DNA from 2 places in the Nonomuraea sp. NPDC050383 genome. Region 2 is predicted to be linked to the other one. Evidence: riboswitches for the same ligand, from Rfam matches in the RefSeq annotation. Region 2 holds a riboswitch; the other holds the start of a gene.
What was found. A riboswitch is a leader RNA that binds a small molecule or an ion and turns the genes downstream of it on or off. The one in region 2 is predicted to bind cyclic di-AMP.
Positions count from the first base shown of each region.

Region 1: it holds a riboswitch for cyclic di-AMP, as region 2 does, so the genes downstream of both, ACIBG4_RS12855 (hypothetical protein) here and ACIBG4_RS09555 (NlpC/P60 family protein) in region 2, are expected to answer to the same signal.

Region 1 is NZ_JBITIP010000004.1:312,345-319,326, forward strand. It holds gene ACIBG4_RS12835 (hypothetical protein) at 1-479, shown strand, start outside; gene ACIBG4_RS12840 (roadblock/LC7 domain-containing protein) at 476-907, shown strand; gene ACIBG4_RS12845 (hypothetical protein) at 947-1,318, shown strand; gene ACIBG4_RS12850 (alpha/beta fold hydrolase) at 1,338-2,177, opposite strand; gene ACIBG4_RS12855 (hypothetical protein) at 2,442-3,257, opposite strand; cyclic di-AMP (ydaO/yuaA leader) riboswitch at 3,447-3,583, opposite strand; gene ACIBG4_RS12860 (DUF5302 domain-containing protein) at 3,768-3,971, opposite strand; gene ACIBG4_RS12865 (aldo/keto reductase) at 4,045-4,905, opposite strand; gene ACIBG4_RS12870 (YkvA family protein) at 5,257-5,649, shown strand; gene ACIBG4_RS12875 (VOC family protein) at 5,696-6,073, opposite strand; gene ACIBG4_RS12880 (alpha/beta hydrolase) at 6,186-6,982, shown strand, end outside.
Region 2 is NZ_JBITIP010000003.1:271,966-278,947, reverse strand. It holds gene ACIBG4_RS09575 (type III pantothenate kinase) at 1-309, shown strand, start outside; gene ACIBG4_RS09570 (hypothetical protein) at 379-879, opposite strand; gene lysX (bifunctional lysylphosphatidylglycerol synthetase/lysine--tRNA ligase LysX) at 1,038-2,519, shown strand; gene ACIBG4_RS09560 (LuxR C-terminal-related transcriptional regulator) at 2,856-3,068, shown strand; gene ACIBG4_RS09555 (NlpC/P60 family protein) at 3,085-4,125, opposite strand; cyclic di-AMP (ydaO/yuaA leader) riboswitch at 4,131-4,285, opposite strand; gene ACIBG4_RS09550 (amino-acid N-acetyltransferase) at 4,552-5,112, shown strand; gene ACIBG4_RS09545 (RDD family protein) at 5,207-6,505, shown strand; gene ACIBG4_RS09540 (RDD family protein) at 6,617-6,982, shown strand, end outside.

The DNA of each region.
Region 1 (6,982 bases), on a different contig from region 2:
TACGACGGCTGGCGGCGGCCGGGCTGCTCGCGCCCGCCGGCCCCACCCCGCCCCCGCCCGCGGAGCCGGCGCCCGTACGGCCCACATCTCCGCAGGCGCCCGCGCACCCGCGGTCGCCGTCGGAGCCCGGGCATCCGGAGCCCGCGACGGGCGGGGAGCACGACGCCCCGTTGCCCAGGCGGCCACGCGGCGGCCGGCGCTCCCGCCCCTCCCCCCAGACCCCGGATCCGGCGGATGCGCCGCCTCAGCCGCCGGATCCGGCCGGCCCTCCCACCGCCCCGTTCCCCGGCGTCTCCAGCGGGCCGCCCGGCATGCCGCTCGCGGCGCCGGCCGGTCCGCCGCCTCTCCTCCCCCACGCGGCCGGCGCGGCCGGCGCGCAGCCGCACGCGGCCCGCCCCCTCGGCCCCGCCGTGACGGCGGACCCGAGGGATCTGGCCCTGCTCATGCGGCTGAAGAAGGCGCTGGAGGAGCTGGCATGAGGTTCCCCCCACTCACCGTCGTGAGACTGCCCTCGTTCAGAAGGAGGCCACCGGTGGAGCTGCACGACGAGGTGCTCAAGGAGATGGTGCTCCTGCGGGAGCGCACCCCGGACGTCAGCGGCAGCGTCGCCTGCACGGTCGACGGACTGGCCGTCGCCTGCGACCCCGCCGTGGACAACGGCGAGCGGACGGCCGCGCTCACCGCCGCCCTGCTCGCCATGAGCAGGCGCATGCTCGCGATCTCCGGGAGGGGCGACCTGGAGGAGACGCTCATCTCGGGCACGGCCGGGTACGCCGCGTTCTACGCCGCGGGCCCCACCATCGTCCTCACAGTCCTGGCCCAGCCCGGCACGAACCTCGGGCTGCTCCGGCTGGAGGGCCGCAGGACCGCGGCCGCCCTGGCCGCCATCGCGGCACGGACGCGATGACCGTCCACCAGAGAAATCAGCAGAGAACGGAGAAATGACATGGCCAGCATGGACGTCTCTCTCAAGGAGATGATGACGATCGACGGCTCCATCGGGGCGGCGGTCGTCGACCACGGCAGCGGCATGACGCTGGGCTCGCTCGGCGGCTCCAAGGAGCTTGACCTCCAGGTCGCGGGCGCCGGCAACACCGAGGTGGTCAAGGCCAAGCTCCGCACGATGGACTCGCTCGGGCTCAAGGACACGATCGAGGACATCCTGATCACGCTCGGCTCGCAGTACCACATCATCCGGCCCATCAGCGGGCGCGGCGGCAAGGGCCTGTTCCTCTACCTGGCCCTGGACCGGGCCCGGGCCAACCTGGCGATGGCCAGGCACCAGCTCCGCTCCATCGAGGAGAAGCTGGACGTCTAGCCGGGCGGCGCCGGCGGGGTCATCCGGCGGTCAGCTTGGCGATGGCGGCGACGAGGTCCGGCCAGAGCGGACGCGGCAGGTCGTGGCCCATGCCGGGGAAGGTCAGCAGCCTGGCCCCGGGGATGGCCTCGGCGGTGGCCCGGCCGCCCGCGAGGGGGACGAGCTGGTCGGCCTCGCCGTGGACCACGAGCGCCGGCACGTCGAGCCGGCGCAGCCGTTCGGTGCGGTCGCCGGAGGCCATGATGGCCGCGAGCTGGCGCGCGGTGCCCGGCGGGTCGAAGCAGCGGTCGAACGCGCGGGCGGCCACGTCCGCGATGCGCGCGCGGTCCGGCTCGAAGCCGGGTGAGCCGATCAACGCCCAGGCGTCCTGGGCCCGCGCGACCACCTCCTCGCGCCCGGCGGGCGGCGTGGCCAGCAGCACCGCGCTCGCCGCCGGCGTGGGAGGGGCGACCCGCGAGCCGGGCGTGGACATGATGGAGGTGAGCGTGAGCACCCGGCCGGGATGCCGGATGGCCAGCGTCTGGGCGATCATGCCGCCCATCGAGGCGCCCACCACGTGGGCGGCGCTCCAGCCGAGCGCGTCCATCAGCCCGGCGGCGTCGTCGGCCATGTCGTCCAGCAGGTACGGCGCCGGGCCCCCGAACACGGGCTGGCCGAGGTCGTGCAGGTGCGTCGACAGGCCCGCGTCGCGGTTGTCGAAGCGGACGACGTGGTGCCCCTGCTCGGCGAGGAGGTGGCACAGGTCGTCGTCCCAGTGGATGAGCTGGGCGCCGAGGCCCATGACGAGGAGGAGGGGACGAGCCCCGGCCGCGCCGAAGCTCTCGTAGGCGATCTCGATGCCGTTGGCCTTCGCTCGCATGGTCACGAGAAACAGAATGACATTCTGATCGCGGGCCGGTAAAGCCCCCACGCGGGGACCCGTGTGCGCGGAAATGCGCGCACCCCGTCCCGGAACCGCCGGGGCGGCGGCGGTTCCGGAACGGGGTGGCGGGGTGGGGGCCTGGATGGAGAGGCAGGCAGGCCCCCGGGGGAGGCCGGACCGGACGGGGTGGCGTCCGGACCCGGCCGATGGTCGGGTGCCGGCCCGTGTGCCGCCTGAGGGGGCGGCATGCGGGCCGGGCGGTCAGCGCTGGACGAGCTTGCGCAGGCGGTCGCGGCCGAGGTACAGGCCGCCGCCGACCGCGGCCACGCCCACCAGGGCGAGGCTGGCCGAGGTGCTCAGACCCTCGTCGCCGGAGGCGGCGTCGCGGGCCTCGGTGCGGGTGGTGGTCTCGGAGGCGTTCACCACGCCGGCGTCGTCCTTGTCACGGGACGAGACGGAGGTGCCCTTGCCCGCGGATCCGGCGCCGGACTCCTCCGGAGTGGTGGACTTGTCCTCGGCCAGCACCGGCGGCTTGGCCGGGTTGTGGTCGACGCGACGCCAGGCGCCGGTGGAGAAGGCGACCGGGTGGTTCTTCTTGCCCGCGCCGTTGCCCCACTTGGTGATGACGTAGCTCACCTTGATGTGGCCCTGGCCGCCGACACCGTCCACACCGAGGGTGCTGGAGTTGAAGCGGCCGCCGGTGAGCTGGGCGAAGGTCTTGGCGTCGAGGTCGAGCATGACGCCGCTGCTGGAGGGCACGCCCGGGCCGCGGTCCCCGACGAAGAAGGGGGCCTTCTTGCCCTTGTACATGACGTAGCCCTCGGTCATGAGCGGCCAGCTGGGGCTGGCTGCCAGACCCTTCTGCATGGGCTTGCCGCTGGCCGGCAGGCCGGTGTCACCGGCGCGGCCGGAGGAGTCGTCCCAGAAGTAGGAGGCGGTGGTCGAGCCCTTGAGGAGAACCTGCCGGCCTTCGTCGCTGTCGGCGTGCGCGGCCGTGGTGCCGGCGCCGATGGTGAGCGCGCCGAGTACGGCCGCCGTGAAGAGGCTGAAGGAACGCATGCCAAGTCGTTCGGACATGTGTTGAAAAAGTCCTTTACGTGGGGGTACAGAGGGGCGCGCTCCGAAGAGATGGGGACGCGTAGCCGGGCAGAACGCCGAACGGGCGCTACGCGAGAGCGCGAGAGAAGGTCAGGGGGAACGGGTGCCGCTCAGGAGGCGGCGGGTGGCACTGCCCCGTCCGGGGGTACGCGGTAGCGCATGAAAGTCTTGTCCTCTCCATCTCGCCTACCGGGTTAGCTGACGGGTTCGGACGTGGAGATGCCCTACCGGCCAGGTGCGGCCGGATTCACCCCAGAAGTGGGTCCCCGGTTCCCGCGCGGTGCGGGATTCGGCGCCGGCCAGTCGCCGCTTCCTCTCGAAGGGCTAGGTCACTGACCGGAATGCGCTTGACTCTAGCCAGCGAACCGGACAAAAGCAAAGGTAAGCCCATAAATCGGGCGAAGATCTACCTTTCAGGCAAAGAAAAAGAGGGGTACGGCATGCCGTACCCCTCCAGGAAACCAGGTCTCAGCCCGTGCTCCGGACGCCTCAGCCTCCGCTCTTGCGCCGGAAGGAACGCTTGCTGGCGGCCGGTCCGTGAGCGCCGTGAATCTTGGAAGCGTCGCCGCCCCTGCCACCAGCGCCCGAGTCGGCCTGCCGGGCACGCTTGCGCTCCAGCGCCTCACGGAACTTGCGCTTCAACTCGTCCTCGGGAGTTGCTTCGCTGGCTTCCGGCTCCGGTGTTTCCGTCATGAGGACCTCCTGGTGTTGGGGACATTCAAAGCTTCGCACGCCCGAACCCGCCGCGCGAAACCGGCGGGCCTCCTCAGCCGCCGAGAGCGGCGAGCTCCTCGGAGGTCAGGACCAAATCCGCCGCCGCCACCGAGTCGAGGATGCTCTCCGGCCGGCTCGCCCCCGGGATCGGGACTACGACCGGGCTGCGCGCCAGCTCCCAGGCCAGGCATACCCGCTGCGGAGACACCCCGCGCTGCTCGGCCACCCTGGCGAACCCCTCGTGCGCGCCGCCGAGCCGCCCCGCCGCGCTGATCCCGCCCAGCGGCGACCACGGCAGGAACGCCACGCCCAGCTCCTCGCACAGGTCCACCTCGGGCTCGCTGGAGCGGAACGCGGGCGAGTACTGGTTCTGCACACTCGCCAGCCGGCCGCCGAGGATGTCGTAGGCGATCCTGATCTGGCGCGGGTTCGCGTTGGAGATGCCCGCCATCCGGATCTTGCCGGCGTCGAGCAGGTCGCGCAGCGCGCCGATCGTCTCCTCGTACGGCACGGCCGGGTCGGGCCGGTGGTGCTGGTAGAGGCCGATCGCCTCGACGCCCAGGGCCTTCAGGGATCGCTCGCACGCCTCGACCAGGTACGACGGCCGTCCGTCCACGGCCCAGCCGCCGTCCGGGGGCCGCGTGTGACCGCCCTTGGTCGCCACCAGCACCGCGTCGCCGTCACCGCCCCAGCTCGCGAGCGCCTTGGCGACCAGCCGCTCGTTGTGACCCACCTCGTCGGGTGCGGGCGTGTAGGCGTCGGCCGTGTCGATCAGCGTCACGCCGGCGTCGAGCGCCGCGTGGATCGTCCGGATCGACTGGGCCTCGTCGGGCATGTGCCCGGCCACCGACATGGGCATCGCGCCGAGACCGATGGAGCTGACGGCGGTTTGTCCGAGTGGTCGCGTGTTCATGCGGACCATCCTCCCCCTGGGGCGACCGAAAGAGGAAGGCGACCCTACCGGTTTCGCCAGCCGGGGGTGACGCTTGTGGTCCGGCGCCCGGGGCGCGGGTGCCACGCACGGGCGGGCACGTGGACGCGGTGGCGGACGGTCGCGGGCCGGGCACGTGGACCCGTCGGGTGTGCGGACGGTCGCGGGGCGGACATGTGGACCCGTCGGGTGTGCGGACGGTCGCGGGGCGGACATGTGGACCCGTCGGGTGTGCGGACGGGGGCGGGCGTGCCGGGGAGTCGCCGTACAGTGATGTGAGGTCGTGCGGAGGCCGGGCGGTGATCGCCACGGCTCGGAAGAGGGCGGAACGTCGTGCGTGGCTGGTTGATCGGGCTGGCGGTCACCGTCGTGTGCGTGGCGGCCACGTGGGGTGTGCTCGTCCTGCTGGCGCGCCGCCTGCCGCCCGGGCTCGCGCGGGACCTCGCCGCGTTCATCCCCGACTGCCTGACCACCGTCCGCAGGCTCCGGAGCGACCCCGCGGTGCCGCGCCGGGCGAAGATCGCGATCGTGATCGCGGGTGTGTGGGTGGCCAGCCCGATCGACCTGATCCCGGAGTTCCTGCCGGTCATCGGCCCGCTGGACGACATCGTGGTGGTCGCCCTGGCCCTGCGGTACGCCGCCCGGCAGGTGCCCCGCGAGGTGCTGCTGGACGCCTGGCCGGGCGAGCCCCGACTGCTCCTCCGCCTCCTCGGCGACCGCGGCTGACCACCAGCCGCCGCCCACTCGCGCGCACCGGCGAGCGGCGGCGCGCTCAGTCGTCCAGCCTCATGCGGAGGAGGCAGAACTCGTTGCCCTCCGGGTCGGCCAGCACGTGCCACGTCTCCTCGCCGGTCTGCCCCACGTCCGCCGGCCGGGCCCCCGCCGCGAGCAGCCTCTCCAGCTCGGCGGCCTGGTCGCGATCGGTCGGGTTCACGTCGATGTGCAGCGGGAGCTTCCCGGGCCTCGGATCGTCGGACGGATTGAACACGAGGGTCGGCTGCAGCCCCCCGAACCCGGTCTCCCCCGGCCCGATCTCCACGCTCCCCTCATCCCGGTCTATCACCACGAACCCAAGCACTTCACACCAGAACGCCGCCAGCCGCTCGGGGTCGCGACAATCCAGCACCAACTCACTGATCCGACAAGCCATGAACACTTCACTACCCCGCTCCACCGGAGATTCATGCCGCATGCCCCGATACCCGGAGGAGTCGCCGATCGCCTGAGGGACCGCGGGCTCGCCTGGCATCCTTGGCCGCGTCATGGCGGATCACAGCGCGGCGGCGCTCGCGGCGTACGAGCGGGCGGCGGCGGCACTGGCCGCGTACGGGCGGGCGGCGGCACTCGCGGCGGGCCATCACGCCGGCCTCGACCCGGCGGCCCGGCTCGCGCACGCCCACGCCTGGGTCGGCGGCGGTGCCCCCGCCTTCGCGGAGGACCTGGCCCGCCACCGGGCCCGCCTCCAGTCCTCGCTCACGGACGCGCTACACGGGCTCGCCCTCCTCGTCGTACGGCACGGCGGACCGGCACCGGCCGTTCCCGCGCTGACCACGTCCGTCGCGGCTCTGGCCCCCGCCCCGGGCCGCTTCCAGGGCGTCGAGCAGAACGCCATGACCACCCTGGTGGCGTCCCTGGGCCACGCCGCACAGACGCTGCCGGTCGCCGGGGCGTGCCTCGCCGCCGAGCTGTCCGCCCACGGCCTGCCCGCCGAGCCCGGCCACGAACTCCGCCGCATCGCCACCTGGGCCGCCGCCCACAGCGACGACCTGCGGCGCCGCCTCAACCTGATCCGCCAGACAGTGCCCGGCCCGACGCTGCCGGCGGGGCTGGCGGCGTACGGGCTGTTCGGCGGCCACGCCCCCGACCCGGGCGGCGCGGAGCGCCTGCTGGCGCGCATCGCGGCGGGCGAGGAGCACGCGGTGACGCGGCTGCTGACCGTCCAGGAGAACGGGACCGACGCGGGCCTGGCGGCGCGGGTCGCCGCGTGGTGGCACACGCTGCCGCGCGAAGCGCGGGAACGCCTGGTGACGCTCCGCTGGTCCGGACTGCTGAACGGCCT
Region 2 (6,982 bases):
TCCGTGGACGCGCTCGCGGCGGCCGGCGCCCAGCTCCACAAGGTCGAGCTGGTCCGCCCCCGGTCGGTCATCGCCAAGAACACCGTCGAGGCCCTGCAGGCCGGCATCATCTACGGCTTCGCCGGCCAGGTGGACGGCATCGTCGAGCGGATGGTCGCCGAGCTGGCCGACGATCCCGACGACGTGACCGTGGTCGCCACCGGCGGGCACGCGGCGCTCGTGGTCAGCGAGTCCCGCTCCATCGACGTGCACGAGCCCTGGCTGACGCTCATCGGCCTGCGGCTCATCTACAACCGCAACACGAGCTGACGCCCCCCGAACACGGACGAGCGGCCCCCGCTCGGGAAGGGGGCCGCTCGGGACGGTGGCGGGCGACGGCTACTCGCTCTCGGCGGTGTAGATGTACTCCCAGGGACCGCACTTCGTCGGGTACGAGCCGTGCTGGCCGGTCTGGCAGACCTTCACCCGCACGCTGGTGGCGTCCTCGGTCTCGAAGTGGAACCTCTTGTAGCCGGGGAAGCCGCAGTACTTCTTGCTGTAGACCTGGGACCACTCGTGGTCGAAGTCGCTCGCCTCGAACTTCACGTACGCGCACTTGCCGCCCTCGTCGTAGTCACGGTCGTCCAGGTCGAACAGCCGGCCCCGGACGTCGACGGAGTTGGACTCCTGCTCGTCGTCCCAGTCGACGCTGATCCGGCCGTCGGCCTTGGCGAGGTGCTGGCGCGAGAACACCGGGCCCCAGGAGTCGCTGTCGTAGTGGGCCGCCGAGGACGCGGAGGACGCGGTCGCGGTGGTGGCACCGGCGGCCGTCGGCAGCGACAGCGCCAGGGCGGTGGTCGCAGCGGCGGCCAGGACACCGGTCGCGATCTGCTTGATCATGATCTCTCCTTGAGCTCTCTCCCTGGGCCGGCTCCCTGCCGAACCCCCCTGAGCTCTTGGGTCATGGGTAACGCGGAGGTCTTGCGGGGGCGTTGCGACGACCCTGCAACGAACCGACGAGCCCTTGCAGTTCGCCATATCCCCTACTCTTTGATGCTGTGAGCGACGAACTTCCCGAGCAGATGCGCATCCGGAGGGAGAAGCTCGACCGCCTTCGCAGCGAAGGCGTCGACCCCTACCCGGTGAGCTTCCCGCGCACGGCGACCAACGCCGAGGTCAGAGCGACACACGAGGGCCTGGAGCCCGACACCGCGACCGGTGAGCAGGTCGCGGTCGCGGGCCGCGTCATGCTCAACCGGATCGGTGGGAAACTCTGCTTCGCCACGCTCCGCGACGGCACCGGCGACCTGCAGGTCATGATCTCCCTCGACCGGGTGGGCGAGGAGTCCCTGGCAGCCTGGAAGCGCGACGTCGACCTGGGCGACCACGTGGGCGTGATCGGCGAGGTCATCACCTCCCGGCGTGGCGAGCTGTCGATCATGGCCGAGAGCTGGCAGATCACCTCCAAGTGCCTGCGCCCGCTCCCGGAGAAGCACATCGGCCTCACCGACCCGGAGGCGCGGGTCCGCCAGCGCTACGTCGACCTCATCGTCAACGACGAGGCGCGGGAGATGGCCCGCATCCGCAGCGCCACCGTGCGCGCGGTGCGCGACTTCTGGCACGAGGAGGGCTACCTCGAGGTCGAGACGCCCATGCTCCAGCCGATCCACGGCGGCGCGACGGCCCGGCCGTTCAAGACCCACATCAACGCCTACAGCATGGAGCTCTACCTTCGCATCGCGATCGAGCTCTACCTCAAGCGGCTCGTCGTCGGCGGCATCGAGAAGGTCTTCGAGATCAACCGCAACTTCCGCAACGAGGGCGCGGACTCCACGCACAACCCCGAGTTCACCATGCTCGAGGCGTACGGCACCTACCTCGACTACAACGACATGGCCGACCTGACCCAGCGGATGTACCAGAAGGCCGTGGTCGCGGCGCTGGGCACCTCGGTGGTCGTGCACGACGGCGTCGAGGTGGACCTGGGCATCCCCGAGTGGCCGCGCGTCACGCTGTACGGCGCCGTGTCGGAGGCGGTGGGCGAGGAGATCACCACCGAGACGCCGATCGAGCGCCTGCGCGACCTGGCGGACAAGCACGACGTCCACCACGACCCCAAGTGGGGTCCCGGCAAGCTGGTCCAGGAGCTGTTCGAGGCGCTCGTGGAGCACACGCTCATCCAGCCGACGTTCGTCATGGACTACCCGCTGGAGACCTCGCCGCTGACCCGTCAGCACCGCGACAACCCGCTGCTGACGGAGAAGTGGGACCTCATCGGGTTCGGCACGGAGCTGGGCACCGCCTACTCCGAGCTCATCGATCCGGTCGAGCAGCGCCGCCGCCTGGTCGAGCAGTCGCTGCTGGCGGCGGGCGGCGACCCGGAGGCCATGCAGCTCGACGAGGACTTCCTGCAGGCCCTGGAGTACGCGATGCCGCCCACCGGCGGCATGGGCGCCGGCATCGACCGGATGATCATGGCGTTCACCGGCAAGAACATCCGCGAGACGATCCTCTTCCCGCTCGTCAAGCCGGCCCACTGAGCCCCGGCCGTGCCGCCGCACCGGCGGCACGGCGAAGGGCCCTGAGAACGGGTCATGCGCAATTGCGGGATCGTGCCGGACCAAATGCGCCGGTGGGCGCCCGCGTCAGGATTCCCGGTGAGGGCCTGTAAGGGCCGCTGTGATCGCGCAGCGTGCCCCGAAGTGCCGACACTCGCCGAGTCCCCCACATACGACGGATCAAGTCAATGACGGCCGTCAAGTGCCACGGATATCGCGCTTGACGGCCTTTCCCGTATGCGTTTAACGTCTGCGGAGCGAACAGCTTTGCACGGGCCGACGACGACTCCGAGACTGCTGTTGGGGGGAGGGCTCCCGATGGATGTGCTCACCGATCAGGTTGAGCTTAGCCACGCCGATCTAGCCTTGCTGGCGGAGCTTGCCAGGGGAGTCACCGTCGATCGGGTGGGCAGGCGCCTCGACATCAGCGGGCGCACCGTGCGCCGTCGGCTGCGCGGCATCTGCGACCGCATCGGGGTCGCCACGGCCATCGAGGCAGTCGCCTGGGCCGCCCGCCGCCAGCTCATCTGAGCGGCCCGTCGAGGGTTCAGTCGGCGACGCGGACGGCGCCCACGAACGGCCGGTTGGCCAGCGACGCCACCCTGACGACGTCACCCGTGCGTGGCGCGTGGACCATCATGTTGCCGCCGATGTAGATGCCGACGTGGTGCAGGTCGCCGTAGAAGAAGACCAGGTCGCCGGGGCGCAGCTCCTCCCTGGAGATGTGCCGGCCGGCGGTCCACTGGCTGCCGGTGTAGTGCGGCAGCGAGATGCCGACCCGCTGGTAGGCGGCCATGACGAGACCGGAGCAGTCGTACGAGCTCGGCCCCTCGGCCCCCCAGACGTACGGCTTGAGCTGCTGTGTGAGCGCCCACCTGGCCGCCTCGGCGGCCTTGCCGGCGCCCGAGATCGGCAGGGCGACGCGGACGGCCGGCGTGCCCGGGCGGCCCGCCTCGCCGATCGCCCGCCTGAACAGGTTGCTCTCCACCTTGGCGACCAGCTTCACGATCTTGTCGCGCTTCGTGTCGAGGTCGGTGACGAGCTTCTCCACCTCGTCGATGTGGGCCTTCGCCTCGGACTGGGCCCGCTTGGCCGTCTCCATGGCCTTGACGACCTGGTTGACCTCGTCGCCGGCCTCCTGGGCCAGCGCGTAGGTGGTGGCGGCCCGGTTGAGGAACGCGCCGGGGTCGCCGTCGTCCATCAGGGCGATGGCGCGGCTGAAGCCGCCGGTCATGTACTCCTGCTGGGCCAGCAGCCTCGTCTTGGCGCGCTTGGCGTCGAGGTCGGCCTGGCTGGTCGCCAGGACCTTCCTGGCCTGCTCGGCGGTCTTGCGGGCGGTCTTGAGCTTCTCCCGCGAGCCGTTGTACTGCTCGCTGAGGGTCTCGATCTGGGTGTGCATCGCCTCGACCCGCTTGGACAGCTCCTTCAGGGAGGGCTCGGGGTCGGCGGCGGCGGACCCGGGCGGGAACGCGAACGCCAGCGCCACGACGGCGGCGCTCAGGACGGCGAAACGGCGCAGGAGCGCCTGTTTCGGAGGGCGGGCATCCAGGCCCGCTCTCGTCCTTCCGCGGCGGCGCGTGCGCTTCACCGACCAGCTCCTCTCTTCGACGCCTACCGGGTTAGCTGACGGGTTCGGGCCGGAGCAGCCCTACCGAGCGTGATGCTCGGATTCACCCCATGTGGTGGCACTGAGAGCTCGCCACCGGCGGGTCCCCGGCTCCCCTGCGGGGATTGGGCGCGTCTCCGCGCGGGGGTCGCGCGGGTGACATCGTCGCTGGACATTAGTGCACCTCGGGTTCGTGCTCAACCAGAACTGCCAACTCTGTAGAGGTATCGCTACCGAAGGGTCACGAGTGGACGATGCGTCACCCGATGCCGGTCCGACTTTATGTCTACTTTGCCATGCCTTGAGCAGTACGTTGCCCGAAGGGAGCGCACGGTAGTGACATGTCGGATGCCGTAGGCGGAGCGGATTTTGGTACGAGCCGTAATGGGATCTGTACTCTGGATGCCCATGGAACAGGTCGCCGAAGTCACCGTGCCTGACACCGAGATCGTGGTGCGCCGCGCCCGCACGTCGGATGTCAGGACGATCAGGCGCCTGGTCGACACCTACGCCGGTGCCGGTCCTCGCCTTCTGGAGAAGGCCACGGTCACCCTGTACGAGGACGTGCAGGAGTTCTGGGTCGCCGAGCGCGGCGGCCAGGTCGTCGGCTGTGGCGCCCTCCATGTGCTCTGGGAGGATCTGGCCGAGATCCGGACCGTCGCCGTGGACCCCGCCTTCCGCGGGCTGGGCATCGGCCACCGGATCGTCGCCGCGCTGACCCGCACGGCGGTGGATCTCGGGCTCAGCCGGGTGTTCTGCCTGACGTTCGAGGTGGACTTCTTCGCCCGCCACGGGTTCCGCCCGATCCAGGGCACCCCGGTCTCCCCGGAGGTCTACGCCGAGCTGCTGGCCTCGTACGACGAGGGTGTGGCGGAGTTCCTCGACCTTGAGCACGTCAAGCCTAACACCCTGGGCAACACCCGCATGCTGCTCCATCTGACATCCGGTGACGCCGACCTTGACCGCTGAGAAAGGTGATTGTTGATACCTATGTCGATACGTTGGGCAGCACAGGCATGTGTCCTGACATGTGCTACATGCACTCTCGAAGCGAGGTGACACGGTGAGCACCGGACAGCCGCCGTATCCACAGGACGAATCCGGCGAGAACGCTGCCGGGAATCCCGAGTACGGACAACACACTCCGAACCGTCCCCACGGTGAGGCCGACCCCGACGCGACGGTGGTGGGTTACCGCGCCGAGGACTACGGTCAGCCCGGCTACGGCCAGCCCCAGCAGGGCTACGGCCAGCCCGGTCAGCCCGGCCAGCCGCAGTACGGGCAGCCGGGCTACGGGCAGCAGGGCCAGTCCCAGCCGGGCTACGGGCAGCCGCAGCAGGGCTACGGGCCCCAGGGTCAGTCGCAGCCCGGCTACGGCCAGCCCCAGCAGGGCTACGGCCAGCCGCAGCAGGGCTATGGGCAGCCCGGCCAGCCGCAGTACGGCCAGCAGCAGCCCTCCCAACCCGACTACGGGCAGCAGCAGTACGGCCAGCAGCCGCCCTCGGGTCAGCAGTACGGCCAGCCCGGCTACGCGCCCCCGCCGCAGCAGGGCTACCAGCAGCAGGGCTACGGCCAGCCAGGCCAGCAGCAGTACGGGCAGCAGCCGCCCTCGCAGCCCGGCTACGGCCAGCCGCAGCAGGGCTACGGGCCCCAGGGGCAGTCGCAGCCCGGCTACGGCCAGCCCCAGCAGGGCTACGGTCAGCAGGGCTACGGCCAGCCCGGTTACGGTGAGCCCGGGTACGGGCAGCCGCAGCAGGGCTACGGCCCGGGGCAGCAGTACGGCCAGCCCGGCTACGGTCAGCCGGGATACGGCCAGCCCTACGGCCAGCCGGTGGGCGTGCAGCCTCCGGGCGCCCCGGCGCCGCTCGCCGAGTGGTGGCAGCGGCTGGTGGCCCGGCTCATCGACTGGGTGATCTTCTTCGTGGTGGGCCTGATCGTCTCGGGCATCCTCGTGGCGCTCCTCGCGGTCAGCTACGACTGGTCCACCGGCAGTTCGTCCGGCCTGCTCAGCGGAACGGCGGTCGGCATCCTGGTCGGCCTCATCCTGACCGCCCTGTACGTCGGCTACGAATTCCTCATGACCAAGATGAGGGGCCAGACCCTCGGCAAGATGGTCATGGGCATCAAGATCGCTCCTGTCGGCGGCCCCGTGCCGCAGGGCGGCCTGCCCACCGACGTCGCGCTCAAGCGGGCCGGCGTGACATGGGGCGGCTATATTCTCGCCGCCTTCCCCATCCCGCTCTCGTCGTTCATCGGCTGGCTTCTGGTGGCCGTGAACGGCGCGTCGCAACTCTGGGACAAGCCGCTGCAGCAGACGTTCGCCGACAAGGTGGCCGGCACCGTGGTGGTCAAGATCAAGTAATCGCGAACCCCAGCAGAGGCCGGCTCCGTGCCGGCCTCTGTTTTGTACCCGGGTACGTGAGGGACCGGGCCGTGGCAATATGAGGCCACGAGTTCGGCGCCGAGGTGGGTTATGGCGGGTGCGCGGCCGGGCGGGACGCCCGCTGAATGGTGGGAACGGCTTGCCACGCGCCTCATTGAGGGCCTCGTGTTCGGGGTCTTCTATTACATTCTGTTCATCGTCCTATGGGCCGCCTTCCGGACTGTCGGCGTGTCCGAGGCGACGGCCGGCCGCCTGCCCGGGGTGGCGGCCTGGTTCCTGGCCGGGCTGGGATATACCGCCTATGAGTGGGTGGCTCTTTCCGGCGCCGGCCGGACGTTCGGCAAGGCGATCATGAAGATTCGGGTGACGCCGCGCGACCTTCCGCGGGCCGCACTGCTGAAACGCGCCCTGGTGTATCCCGGCCCGGTCATGCTGATGGGTATTCCGCTGGTCAAT